DNA from 2 places in the Caproiciproducens sp. CPB-2 genome. Region 1 is predicted to be linked to the other one. Evidence: riboswitches for the same ligand, from Rfam matches in the RefSeq annotation. Region 1 holds a riboswitch; the other holds the start of a gene.
The links. A riboswitch is a leader RNA that binds a small molecule or an ion and turns the genes downstream of it on or off. The one in region 1 is predicted to bind fluoride.
Positions count from the first base shown of each region.

Region 2: another riboswitch for fluoride. It lies ahead of VXK30_RS00330 (MutS-related protein); the one in region 1 lies ahead of VXK30_RS12570 (inorganic diphosphatase).

Region 1 covers NZ_CP142860.1:2,527,694-2,535,034, forward strand. Annotated here, with positions in the region: gene ade (adenine deaminase) at 1-1,357, opposite strand, end outside; gene VXK30_RS12570 (inorganic diphosphatase) at 1,498-2,037, opposite strand; fluoride riboswitch at 2,101-2,173, opposite strand; gene VXK30_RS12575 (sensor domain-containing diguanylate cyclase) at 2,247-4,517, opposite strand; gene VXK30_RS12580 (cation-translocating P-type ATPase) at 5,050-7,341, opposite strand, start outside.
Region 2 covers NZ_CP142860.1:63,530-70,870, forward strand. Annotated here, with positions in the region: gene VXK30_RS00300 (lactate racemase domain-containing protein) at 1-288, shown strand, start outside; gene VXK30_RS00305 (TetR/AcrR family transcriptional regulator) at 413-994, shown strand; gene VXK30_RS00310 (oleate hydratase) at 1,120-2,895, shown strand; gene VXK30_RS00315 (universal stress protein) at 2,963-3,745, opposite strand; gene crcB (fluoride efflux transporter CrcB) at 3,802-4,158, opposite strand; gene VXK30_RS00325 (fluoride efflux transporter FluC) at 4,158-4,547, opposite strand; fluoride riboswitch at 4,681-4,752, opposite strand; fluoride riboswitch at 4,884-4,954, shown strand; gene VXK30_RS00330 (MutS-related protein) at 4,928-6,634, shown strand; gene VXK30_RS00335 (MutS-related protein) at 6,639-7,341, shown strand, end outside.

The DNA.
Region 1 (7,341 bases):
AGACCGCCGTTTTCAGGACATCCTGTTCGACGTCGGAACCGACCCGCCCGTTTTCCACCCTGAGCGAAACATGCCGTTCGTAGGAGCCGACCCTGGCGGGGATCACTTCAATGACGCGGGCGGTCACACGGTCGCCCTTCGCGGGAATGGCAAAGGACTCCGGTGTAATGGGATTTTTGATATGCATGGATTCCGTCGCCCACTTCGGGTAATGATAGGGCGGGAGCTTTTCGGTAAGCTTTCCGTTTTCCGCCGCAACGGCGCCGTTGATCAGCACCCGCGTAACGTCCAGCCTGTCCAGACTGCCGATAAAAACGATATCCGCGCATTTCCCCGGCGTAATGGACCCCAGCTCATGGTCCATCTGAAAGCACTGGGCGCAGTTGATGGTGACCATCTGAATGGCAGTCATGACGTCGATTCCCTCTTCCACCGCGCGGCGGACGATGTGGTCCAGATGCCCCTGATTCAGCAAGGTGTACGGGTGCGTATCATCGGAAATCAGCACCCCGAACCGGGTGTCGATTTTATTTTCCGTAATGCTTTTCGCCACCTCATGAAGGTCGCGCCACGCCGAACCTTCCCGCAGCATGGCGTACATGCCGAGCCGCATTTTCGCGAGGGCGTCCTGCGCGCGGGTGGACTCGTGGCAGCAGCGCACACCGGAAGCAATATAGGCGTTCAGCCCACGCCCCGTCTCCGGCATGGAGTAATGACCGGTCACGATCTTGCCCGCCCTGAGCGTCTCGGCGACCTCGCCATGCATCTGTGGGTCCGAGTTCAGCACGCCCGGAAAATTCATCAGTTCCCCAAGGCCCACCACGCTGTCCCACCGCATGGTCTCGGCGATCTCCGCCGGACCGATGGAGGAGCCGGTATCTTCAAAGCCGGGAACGGCGGGAACACAGGCCGGTGTGGTGACCATCGTTTTCAGCGGAGTCCTTTTGGAGTCCTCGATCATGCAGGAAACCCCGTCCAGCCCGAGGACATTGCAGATTTCATGCGGGTCCATATAGATTCCCACCGTGCCGTGAGGAATGACCGCCCGCGCGTATTCCCCCACACTCATCATGGAGGATTCCACATGCATATGCCCGTCTAAAAATCCGGGGGCGATATACTGACCGGCTGCGTCCAGGACGGTTGTGCCTTCTCCGATACAGTGCTTCGCGTCGCCGACAAGGGCAATCCTGCCGCAGGAAATAGCCACATCGGTATCCGGCAGGATCTCCCCGGTACAGACATTCACCAGCCTGGCGTTGATAATCACGGTTTCCGCCGGAACGGCGCCCTGCGCGACCGCGGCAAGCGTCCTGCCGGATTCCCACAGCGGAGAAGTACAAAACTTGTTAATCATCACAGCACCCCTTTACATGTTTTTCATTCTATATTAAACGTCATCAAAATGCCTGTCAAGCATCTTTTACTGCCGTAAAATAAAAAAGGCGCCCCGCAGCGGTCAAAAACCGCCGGAGCGTCCGTTCTTTACAGGGGAGATCAGGCGTTGGTCCCGCCGAATTTTTCAGTGTAAGCGTCGATGCTTTCCTGTATAATCCGTTTTGCGTCCTGCACGCTGCGGATGTAATCCACCGCGGTGGCTTTGCCCTCCAGTTCCTTATACACCGCAAAAAAGTGAATCATTTCGTCAAAAATATGCGAGGGCAGCTCGTCGATGTTCCGGTATTCGTTGAAGGTCGGGTCGCCGAACGGAATCGCGATGATCTTGTCGTCCACAAAACCTCCGTCCTCCATGGAGATCACCCCGATGGGGTAACAGCGCACCAGAGAGAGCGGCTGAATGTCCTCGGAACAGAGCACCAGCACGTCCAGCGGATCGTGATCCGCCGCGTAGGTACGCGGAATAAAACCGTAATTCGCAGGATAATGCGCGGAAGTGTACAGGATACGGTCCATGGAAAGAAAGCCGGATTCCTTATCCAGCTCATATTTTGTCTTGCAGCCCTTGGAAATTTCAATCACCGCGAAAAAGCTGTCCGCATGAATTCTGTCCTGAGAAATCTCGTGCCAAATATTCAAAAAAGTCCCTCCTGCATCTTAAATTTTCTGATTTGCAAATAAAAAAGCCGACAACCCGCTGTGTATATCACAGAAGTCATCAGCATAAAAGCAATTTTAGCGTTCGCTACGGGAGAACTTCATTCCCGATTTTTATTATAGCACAATGGAAAACATTCTGTCAATAAACAGAAAATAAGAGAACCGGCAGAAGCCCCGCAGACGGATTCTCATTCCTGCTCAAACCACCGGACACAGTCGCGCCCCTCTTTTTTGGCCAGATACATCGCCTTGTCCGCGTGATTGATCAGGTCGTACAGGTTCACCTGCTCCCTTTTTCCCCTTGCGACGCCGATACTGACGGTCACATGAATATGGTCGTTACCCTCACAGGAATAGCTGCAGCTTCTTACTTCCCTGTTCAGCTTTTCCGCCAGCAGGCCGACGTCCTCCTTTTCCATGTCCTTGAGGAAAATGAGGAATTCCTCGCCGCCGTACCGCCCGACCACCGCGCTGACCGGGATACACCGTTTGCAGATATTCGCAACGTTTTTAATGATTTTATCCCCGAACAGATGGCCGTATGTATCGTTGACGGCCTTGAAAAAATCGATGTCAAGCATCATTGCGTAAAAATCGCAGCCGGCTTCCCTGGCCGAAATATATTCCATAATGCCGAGCTTCATCAGCTGCCTGCGGTTGTAAATACCGCTCAGCTCGTCATACAGGGCAAGTTCTTTGATTTTTTCATAGGATTTTGCGTTCTGAAACGCTAAAATCGACTGCTCCGTATAGATATCCACCAGTTCCAGGTCTCCGGCAGAAATCTCCCTGCTTTTGCTGACAATCATTTTTATGACGCAGAACAGCTTGTGATTATAGTAAAGAGACTTCACGATCAGGCTTTTTCCGTCTTTGCCCCGGGTGTAAAGATCGTGCACGCGAACCTTTTCGCCGCCGTTTCGGTTCTCGGACTGATTTTGATCCCTGAGGACGATTCTCCCGGAATACCTGCGGCAGACCACTTTTTCGTGATTCAGTTTGGTCACAATGTAACCCAGGCTCTCATTCACCCGCAAAACCATGACGGCGCTTTCAAATTCGATAATCTGATACAGATTTTCCAGAATGCTGACCAGAAGGCCCTCGATTTCCAAAGCGGAAACCATCGCTCTCAGACCGTTGTTCAGTTTTTCCGTAATACTCCTTTGCTTCATTTCGTATTCCAGCTTCAGATTTTTGATTCCGACCTCATTGGCCAGCTTTTCGTTCAGCAGATCGCTTTCCCTGAATCTTCCTACCTGCAGGAAGACCTGAATGAACGTGACGACGAGCATTGCGATCGGAGTATAGTAAAGGTTCATTTCGATAAGCCCGTTATTTTTCAGGATATCCACAATGGACAGGAAAAACAGGAGCAGGACGCTTAAAAGGTTGATTCCGGCGTTTTCGTATTTTTTTCTCATTGCGCGCATCAGCGTCACAAGGCAGTTGGCAACGGTGACGGGAATCATCGCTTCCAGAAGAACAACGGGATACAGCATATACCGGGCCGGAAGAAAAACGCCCACAAAAACAATGGCGGACACCGCTGCTCCGCTGACACGCATAAACCTTCTGCTCGACAGTTCTTTATACTGATAGTAAAAAAACAGGCACAGCAGCTGGATCACCACGAAATTGACCAGGTACAGTTTGGTGTTGAATTCAAAATTGATGCCGGGGAAAATCTTATTGAAATAGCACTCGCCGTAAAGCAGCGGACGCAGGGAGATGGCCGCTGCAAAAAGCGCCAGACAGATATGGGCCTTGTCGTGAGAACGCACAAAATACAGCAGAAAGAAAAACACCGCCATTACAAACAGGGATGAAAAGAGAAAGGTGTCCATAAACAAGCCCTGATCGCCCAGCCGCTGGATCTGCTGCTGGGTTCCCACCACAACGGGAATCGTCAGGCCGGAACGGAAATAGTCGAAGTTGGAAACCTCTATCAGAATTTCCGTGTCTTCCCGCTGTGTCTGAAAGAAAACCGACTGCGTCGTCCACTCCGGTCTGGATTCCGACGCGTTTTTCCCGACCCGGCCGCTTTCGAAGCGTATGTTTCCATCGATCCACAGCCGGTAGGAAGAACCGATCTGGGGAATTTTCAACCCAAGACAAAGGCCCTTCTGTGCTTTCAGCACCACCCGGTAGACGGCGTATCCCTCCTGTGAACAGGCTTTATTGTCCGCATCACGGTACGCCGTCCAGTTTGCGGGAACCTGAACCAGCTGTTTATTGTCCGCATCCGTTATCTTCCCCTGAGGGCTCACCTGCCGGCCCCAATAAAACTCCCATGCCCCGGTCATCGGAACAGGTGAGGAAAGGCCGGCGCTGCCGATATCCAAAACGCCGTTCGAAACAGCATTCTCATGCCGGCCGGTTCCCGAAAAAACCGAAAGCAGAATCAGGCAGAAGGATACAATCAGCAGCCCGTCGGCGAATTTGATAAACCTTTTCATGGATACCCCCAAAAAACACAGAAAACCGCAGGCCGGCACCCGGCCGAAAATCGATCCGCATGGTTTTCGGCGTCACAGTATCCGGTTTGTTATGTACTTTAAAAATATCTATATTTTAGCACAGATTTCTTTCGATAACTATATCAAGTCTTAAATTTCCTGTTAAAATTTCCCATGTTTTAATCCTATCATTCTTCGGTGAGAAAGCGTTGATAAGAATGCTGAAAAAGAAAAGAGACGGAAATTCTATTCGGAATTCCCGCCCCTCCAAGCTCGTATTTAATTATCAAAACTTGAGAATCAATGAGTTCAGCCAAACTTATCTTTGGGTCTTCATAAAGGCATTACTGCACGGATCATGATAGGTTCCCAGACTGATCTGTTCAACTTAACCATCTCCCAGTATTCTTGATTAAATCTTTGCTTGCCAATCTGTTTTTTTAAGGGTACTGATCCACCAGGAATCATTCAATGTACCCAGGACTTAGTATGTGCGCCCGACTCGTTTTTATTCCGCTGTCCCGAAGAGAAATTAATTTCCATAAGAAGTGGAAACTTTTGCAAATTTTCTTTGAAACGCTTTCACGATTTCCACAATCGGAATAACCGAAAAAGCAAGCAGCAGAGCGACCGAGTACTCCAGCAGTGAAATCTCTTCAAACTGGAAGGCAAACGCCAGAGCGGGGATATAGATCACGGCCGTGGTCAGCAGCAGCGACATGAGCATGGCGCCGATCAGGTATCCGTTCTGTTTCCTCATGCTGAAAATCGAATGGCGCTGGGAACGCATGTTGAAGGAGTGGAAAATCTCCGCCATCGACATGGTCAGAAAAGCCATGGTCATGCCGTCGGCGCTGTTGGTGATTTCCCAGATTCCGGACTCGAGAAAATGGCCGATGAAATACGCGGACAGGGTGACAACCGTGACCAGGATCCCCTGATAGGCGACGTCCGTGCCGAGTCCTCCGGCAAAAATGCCGTCGCGGGGATTGCGGGGACTGCGCCGCATGAGGTCTTTTTCGCCCTCCTCCATTCCGAGCGCCAGGGCCGGGAAGCAGTCGGTAATCAGATTGATCCAGAGCAGGTGCACCGGCTTCAGAATGACAAAGCCCAGAAGGGTAGCGACAAAAATGGAAAGCACTTCGCTCAGGTTGGAAGCCAGCAGAAACTGAATGGCCTTCCGGATATTGTCGTAGATCCTTCTGCCCTCTTCCACCGCGGAAACGATGGTGGCGAAATTGTCGTCCGCAAGCACCATGTCCGCCACGTTTTTGGTGACGTCCGTACCCGTAATTCCCATGCCCACGCCGATATCGGCGCTTTTGATCGACGGGGCGTCGTTGACGCCGTCGCCGGTCATGGCGGTAATCATCCCGTTGGTTTTCCATGCGTTGACAATACGGACCTTATGCTCCGGCTGGACTCTGGCGTAAACGGAATAATTCCCAATGGTATCCTTCAGTTCGTCGTCGCTGATTTCATCCAGTCGGGCGCCGGTAATCGCCTGCGACTCGTCCGTGATGATTCCGAGCTGGGTCGCAATGGCCACCGCCGTATCGCGGTGATCACCCGTGATCATGACCGGGCGGATTCCGGCCTCCCTGCACTCCTGAATCGCGTCCACAACCTCGGGACGGATGGGGTCGATCATCCCGGTCAGACCGATCAGGGTCAGGCCGTTTTCCAGATCGGACGGTTCAAAGGAAGCGGGCATGCCGTCATATTTCTTAAATGCCGCGCAGAGCACGCGCAGGGCCTTGCCCGCCATCGCCTTGTTCTGCGAGCGGATTTCCCCGTGCAGGGCCTCCGTCATCGGCACGACCTGTCCGTTTTTCAGGACATGGGTGCATTTTTTGATGACCTCGTCCGGGGCGCCCTTCGTGTACTGGATGTAGCTTCCGTCCGCGAGAGAATGGACGGTGGACATCATTTTGCGCATGGAGTCGAACGGCGCTTCGCCGACGCGCGGATTCGTCTTTTTCAGCTCGTTTTTATCGAGCTTCAGGCTGGCGGCATAGCTGACAAGCGCCGCTTCCGTCGGTTCCCCGGTGACTTCGCCGTCTTTGCCCAGCTCGGCGTCGCTGCACAGGGCCATTGCGGTGGCAAGCAGCGGCTCGTCTTCCGAGTAATGCTCCACAACGGTCATTTTGTTCTGTGTCAGCGTGCCGGTTTTGTCGGAACAGATCACCTGCGCACAGCCAAGCGTTTCCACCGCCGTCAGTTTCCGGATGACGGCGTTTCGTTTGGACATGTTGGTAACGCCGATGGAGAGCACGATCGTCACGACGGTGGCGAGTCCCTCAGGAATCGCCGCGACGGCAAGGCTGACCGCGACCATGAAGGTGTTCAGCACGACCTGGCCGCTGAAATCTCCCGATTTAATCAGGCTGAACGCAAAGATGAAAATACAGATGCCGATGACCAGACGGCTCAGGATTTTGCTGAGCTGATTCAATTTGATCTGGAGCGGGGTAACGTTGTCCTTCGCGTTTGCGAGCGCGTCGGCGATTTTTCCCATTTCGGTATCCATGCCGGTCGCAACGACCACCGCTTTTCCGCGGCCGTAAACGACGGTGCTGCCCATATACGCCATATTTTTACGGTCGCCGAGCGGCACTTCCTTCTCTTTCTTCAGCGTCAGCGCCTGAATGATCTTGTTGACCGGCACCGACTCGCCCGTCAGGGCGGCCTCCTCGATTTTTACGCTTGCGCTTTCAATCATGCGGCAGTCGGCCGGGACGGCGTCTCCCGCTTCCAGCAGAACCACGTCGCCGGTGACCAGGTCTTCGCTTTTCATCGTGACGACATTGCCGCCGCGCAGGAC
Region 2 (7,341 bases), 980 kb from region 1:
GTTGACTGGGGTACGACCTGGACGAATATGATCACCGCGACAACGCTGAACGGAGGAAGGATCCCCCTGTATATGAACAACGACAGGCAGGCGATATTGCTTGCCATCCGCACCTGCAACGGAATCGATTTTGAGGATGTAACGCTTGCGCGGATCAAGAACACGCTTTCCATGAACGAAATTGAAATTTCACAATCATTATATAATAAAATAAAAGATAGAAAGGATATTCATTTGATCCGGGGACCTCATGAAATGCGCTTTGACGAGCATGACAATTTAATATAACGCTATGCCCCCGTGATCCAAACTTGCGCTTCGCCTTTTTTTATTGTATGCTATCCTTAAAACAGCAAAGAATATTCAGATCGCCGCATTTTTATGATCTGTCAGATACAAGGTGGTGCGCCGCATGTCCCAGACAACCAAACGGGCTTTGGAAGCTTCCCTGAAAAACCTGCTGCTCCAAAAGCCGCTGGATAAGATAACGATCAATGATATTGCGGAGGACTGCGGCATCAGCCGCATGACCTTCTATTACCATTTCAGGGATATTTTCGATCTGGTGGAATGGTCGTGCGTAGAGGACGCGACCAAGGCTCTGGAGGGGAAAAAGACATACGATACCTGGCAGCAGGGATTTTTGCAGATCTTTGAAGCGGTGCTTGCCAACAAGCCGTTCATCATGAATGTCTATCATTCCGTCAGCCGGGAACAGGTGGAAATCTATCTGTACAGGCTGACCTACGACCTCCTGATCGGCGTCGTCGAAGAAAAGGCGGAGGGCATGTCCGTCCGTGACGAGGATAAAAAGTTCATTGCGGATTTCTACAAATACGGATTCGTTGGGCTGATGCTGGACTGGATCAAAAACGGCATGAAAGAGGAGCCCCAGACGATCATCGACCGGCTCAGCTCGCTGGTTCACGGCAATCTCACCTCTGCTTTGGACAACTACCGCACGGATATTCCTTTATCAAAACGCCCGGAATGATCAAACTTTTTACAATTTTCGCGCCGTGATGAAATTTTCATCACAGCGCGTTTTCTGTTTATGGAAACCCTCCGCCGGAATGGATACAATAGTTTCAGAAACCAAAACAAACGGAGGTAACTTTTATGTATTATTCCAGCGGGAATTATGAAGCGTTCGCGCGCCCGGTTAAGCCGGAAGGCGTCGATCACAAGTCCGCGTACCTTGTAGGCTCCGGCCTCGCCGCGCTGGCAGCCGCCTGTTTCCTTGTCCGCGACGGGCAGATGAAGGGCAGCCGTGTCCACATTCTGGAAAAGGACCCGATCCCGGGCGGCGCCTGCGACGGATATCTCTATGAGAATCTGGGCTATGTCATGCGCGGCGGACGGGAAATGGACAACCATTTCGAGTGCATGTGGGACCTGTTCCGCTCCATTCCGTCTATCGAGACGGAAGGAATCAGCGTGCTCGACGAGTACTACTGGCTGAACAAGAAGGACCCGAACTATTCGCTGATGCGCGCGACGGTCAACCGCGGGGAGGACGCGCACACCGACAAAAAATTCGGGCTTTCGGATCAGGGCGCGGAGGAGATCATGAAGCTGTTCTTCACTCCCGACGAAGAGCTTTACAATAAGCGCATCGACGAATATTTCAGCAGCGAGGTCCTGAACTCCAGTTTCTGGATGTACTGGCGCACGATGTTCGCCTTTGAAAACTGGCATTCCGCTCTGGAAATGAAGCTGTATATCAAACGCTTTATCCACCATGTGGGCGGCCTTCCCGATTTCACGGCGCTGCGTTTTACCAAATACAATCAGTACGAGTCGATGATCCAGCCCATGATCAAATACCTGGAATCCAACGGGGTGCAGTTCCACTACGGCACCAGGGTCGTCAATGTGGAGTTCGATATTCAGAAGGACAGAAAAACGGCGAAGCGCGTGATCGTCCTTCACGACGGCAAGACGGAGAATATCGATCTGACCGAGGACGATCTGATCTTTATCACCAACGGCGGCTGCGTGGAGAATTCCTCCCTCGGCGGCCAGAACGAGCCCGCTCCGTTCAACACGGAGATCAAAGCGGGCGGCGGCTGGGATATGTGGCGGAAGATCGCCGCACAGGATCCGGCCTTCGGCCATCCGGACAAATTCTGCCATAATCCGGAACAGAGCAACTGGATGAGCGCCACCGTCACCACCCTGGACGGCGAGCTGCCGCCGTATATTCAGAAAATCTGCAGGCGCGACCCGTTTTCCGGGAAGGTGGTCACCGGCGGGATCGTCACGGCAAAGGATTCCAACTGGCTTTTAAGCTGGACGTTCAACCGCCAGCCGCAGTTCCGCTCCCAGCCGAAGGGGCAGCTTGTGGGCTGGATTTACGGCCTGTTCAGCGACAAGCCCGGCAATTACGTCAAAAAAAGCATGCGGGAATGCACCGGTAAGGAAATCTGCATGGAGTGGCTGTATCATATGGGAGTACCGGAATCCGAAATCCCCGCGCTTGCCGAAAAGAGTGCCAACACGATTCCCTGCATGATGCCGTACATCACCGCGTTCTTCATGCCCAGGGCAAAAGGGGACCGTCCTCTGGTCGTTCCGAAGGGCGCCGTCAATTTCGCTTTCCTCGGTCAGTTCGCCGAGACCGCGCGCGACACCATTTTCACCACCGAATATTCCATCCGCACCGGCATGGAAGCGGTGTATACCCTGCTGAACGTCGACCGCGGCGTGCCGGAGGTCTGGGGCAGCGTGTATGACGTCCGGGACCTGCTGAATTCCACCGTATCCTTGCGCGACGGCAAGAAAATGACCGATATGGAGCTTGGGTTCAAAGAGAGGCTTGCCATGAAGCTGCTTCTGAAAAAAACCGAAGGCACCGACATTGAAAAGCTTCTGAAAGAGCATCACGTGGTTTAAGATATGATTGAAATCACGCCCCTGCGGTCCGACGGCCGCAGGGGCGTGATATATCCAAAGCCGCCGGTTATTCATCCAGGCTTTCAAACCGCGCGATATAGTGAAATTTCAGCAGAGACGTCATACTCGGGTTGACGACCTCGATTTGGTCGAGCTGACGGAATGCAATGCCCGCTTCCAGACGGATTTCTCTTTCCTCTCCTTTTTTCAGGTCATAATGCTCCGGCTGGCCGTTTTGCAGCGGGGCGGACCATGTGCCGCCGTCCGGGTCGTAGGCGCTGTGGTTCAGGCGCAGCTTTCCCTCCAGCACCGTGATGCTGTACACGCATTTTCCTGCCTGCACCGGAAGCAGGCAGGAACTGGGCCGGAAGCTCATCTGGCCGCTCAGCGTAACGATATCGTCCATATGCCGGCATTTCAGCACATTCCCCGGCGATTTTTCACTGGACACATTTTCCGGCACGATCATGACGATGCATTTCGCGTATTTTACGACATAGGCTGCAACCGAGCCGATTTTCTGGGACAGGCCGGTCTTTGTGGATTTTGTCATCACGATAATATCGATTTCATCCTGCTCTGCACATTCAAGGATCTGATCGCCGGCCCGCCCGAAAACGACCTGCTTTCGCACGGGATAGCCCGGCAGCTGTCCGGCTACCGCGTCCAAGGTGGATTTCAGCTGCGCTTTGGATTTTTGCAGTTCCTCTTCCGAATACATCGTTTCCGTGTCTTCCCGGACCATAAGCAGTACGATGCTCACATCCTCCGGCGTATAGAGCGATTTGATCAGATCGACCGCCTGCAGGCTCCGCGCTGTTCCGTCGATCGGAAGTAAAACCCTTCTCATAACAACACCTCCGTAAACTCAATGATTTCCGGGAAAACGGCGTCCCCCGGCTCGTTTTAAAAAAGCTTCCCCGTTGTGTAACCCATCGAAAAACAAAGAAGTCCGGCTGCCAGCGACAATACGATAAACAGGAGGGACTCCCTGACGGCGTCGTGCTGCATGAGCTGCACGCTTTCAACGGTAAAGGTGGAAAAGGTGGTAAAGGCGCCGCAAAAGCCGTCGCCCAGAAGCAGATAGGAATTTCCGCTGATGCCCAGCCCGCAAAAAATTCCCAGGAGGAATGCGCCCGACAGGTTGATAAAAAAGGTACCGAAGGGAAAGGTGTGATTTTTTCTTTTTGAAAAGGCGGCTCCGATCTGATAGCGGGCGATTGCGCCGCAGACGCCGCCGACGCTCAGTAGGACGAAATCCATCAGGCGCGCCTCCGTTCCATCCGCTTTGCGGTTCTGATCCCGAGCCACGCGGCGGCAAGGCCCGGCAGGACGGAAGCAAAAACGTAAACCGCCGAAAGAAGGACATTTCCGGAAAGGCCCAGCAAAACAGCTTCTTTGCAAAGGGTTGAAAACGTGGTATATCCTCCCAGCAGGCCCGTGGTGATACCCAGGCGCACTTCGGCGCTCACCGGGAATTTTTTTGCAAACAGGATGGTCAGAAAGCCTAATAAAAAGCTCCCGCTCACGTTAATCAGGATCGTGAGAATGGGACGGTAAAGTTCGTCAAAGGGCAGAGGAAGCTGATGGACCACGCACCTCAGGATGGTTCCGGCCGCCCCTCCGACCGCGACAGCGATATTTTTTTTCATAGATACCCCCAATTTGGCATTTCCATTGCTGCGACCAGGCCTTATTTGCATTCCTGTTTTTACAAACAGGGCCTGAACTGTAAATTTTTCTGTTTTGCGGAAGGGGAAAATAAAAAGCTGACCACTTCCTATGATTCCCATAGAAGTCATCAGCTGAAAAGCAATTTTAGCAGCGCTAAGGGAGAACTTCATTCCCGTTTCTGCATTATAGCAAATTATGACGGATTTTTCAACCTTTTCTCCGTTTGCGTACGGCTTATAAGGAAAAATGCAGGCAGGCGCCATCCACTGAACGGAATTTTATTGCCCATTGATTTTTATAAAAGCATGTTCTATAATAGCCTTGGGAATGAAGTACTCCCGCGGTAATACCGAAATGCGTGAAAGCTGATGACTTCTGTTTGGAAGCCATCGGCTTTTTTGTCGTTGTCAGGCTGTGGTGCCCGGAAAAGGCCGCGGCGGCAGCGCGGTGGCTTCCGCATCATAAAAAACAGGAAGAGGTGTGCAATGTGTTTTACAGTATCTTATTTCCGGCTGAGGAGCAGTGGAAAAAACCGAGGAAGGAAGCTGCGCCGGACTGCTTCAGGGACCTTTATCTTGACCAGATCTTCCGGCCGATCCTGAACAGCAGAAAAGAATACGGGCTCGAAGGCTTCTTCTACACTTCGCTTCGCGACAGCGATACCCTTATCTACCGGCAGAAAGTCATGCGGGAGCTGGAAGACGACGGGCTGCGCGGATTCTTTTCCGATTTTTCACAATCCATCTATCGCCTCAGCCAATCCATGGAAACCATCAAAAAATCGCTCACGTCCGAAAACAGCTATGAAAATCATTATCTGACCAAGGGACGTCTGCTCGACTGTGCGGACAGCTACTGTACGGAGCTTGCCGGGCTGACAGACGGGCTGCGGGACCGGACGCTTTGCTCGGACGGCCTGCGCGGCTTTATGAAGTACCTGGCCGCCTATACCGGGACGGAGGCGTTCACGGAGCTTCGGGGACAGATCGGCCGGCTGCGCGAACAGCTTTCTTCCGTGGAATACTGCATGCTGATCAAAAACGGGGTCCTCCGTGTCCGGAAATATGAGGGGCAGGAAGATCACAGTAAGGAAATTCTCAGGCTGTTCGACAAATTCCGCCAGGGGGACGGGACGGATTACCGCCGCAAGCTTTCCGAAGAACCGTACGCGCAGCATGTGGAGGCGGCCGTGCTGAATATGGTCGCCTCCTGGTACAGGGACATTTTTGAGAATCTGGACCATTTCTGTTTAAAATATCTTGATTTTATCGACCCGACCGTCGCGCGGTTTTCCCGTGAAATTCAGTTCTACCTCTCCTGGCTGGAATATATCCGGCCGCATCGCGGGAAAGGGCTCCCGTTCTGTTACCCGAAATTGTGCGAAAACGCGGAACACCTTTACGACAGGGACGGCTTTGATCTGGCTTTGGCTTCTTCCATGGGAGATGCCGGGCAGCCGGTGACGAATGATTTTGTGTTGAATACACCGGAGCGGATCATCGTCGTGACCGGGCCCAATCAGGGCGGAAAGACGACCTTTGCCCGTGCCTTCGGGCAGATCCATTATCTCTCCTGCCTGGGGCTGTGCGTGCCGGGAAGGGAGGCGGCGATCCTCCTTTTTGACAATATCCTCACCCATTTTGGGCGGGAGGAGGATTTGTCCACCCGGAACGGAAAGCTGCAGGACGATCTCGAGCGTCTTCACGAGCTTCTCGGGCGCGCTGCCTCCCGGAGCATCATCGTCATCAACGAGATTTTTTCCTCCACCACTTTGACGGACGCGCTGCTGCTGGGGGGCCGCATGATGGACGCCCTTGCGAAGCTGGGCGCTCCCGCCGTGTGCGTCACCTTTATCGACGAGCTGGCCGCACACGGGGAGGAAACGGTCAGCATGATGAGCTCGGTCCGGGAGGACGACCCGGCGGTAAGGACTTTTCGGATTACCCGCAGGCCGCCCGACGGCCTTGCCTATGCGATGCACATCGCGGGAAAATACGGGCTGACCTGTGAGCAGCTTTGCGAAAGGCTGAGCGGCGGACTCTGCGGCAGTCATAAGGGAGGCTGAAATTTTGAAAGTACACTTGATGGATCAGGATACGGATTTCAATCCGCAGGAGAAACCCTGTTTTGGGAAGGACACGCTGATCGCCGATCTTGAGTTTTCCCGCATCCTTTCGGCGATGGCGCGGGACGACACGATGATTCGGGAGGCGTGCGGCTCGGCCCTGTTTTGTCCTTTGCGGACCGACCGGGAAATCCGCTATCGTCAGGAGGTCCTGAAGGACTGCATCAACAACCCCGAAACAGTGAGAAAGCTTTATGATATTACGGTTGAGACAATGGAGCGGAAACACAAATCCTGGTCGTGGCTGTCCACACGGCAGAATTTATCCGGCAATTTTTCCAGCGCGGTCGATTTATTGAAAATATACACGGAAATGCTGCTGAAAATGCGCAACGCCACCGACGCGGATATGCGGAATTTCCATTCCGAAGGCTTTAAAAATTTTATCTCCATGCTGTGGCGGGAGCTCGGCGACGATTATTTTTTACAGATTCATTCGCTTCTGAATGAGATGAAGGATGAAAAGGGGATGCTGATCAGCGCCGGACTCGGCAATTACAATCAGGGAATCGATTATGTGATGCGGCGCAAAGAGAAAACGCATTTCTGGCGCCACTGGCATTTTGCCCCGTCCTTTACGCTGGCGCCCCGTGACGACTCGGGGGCCTCCGATTTCGGCAACCGCCGCGCCCGTGCGATGAATGAAA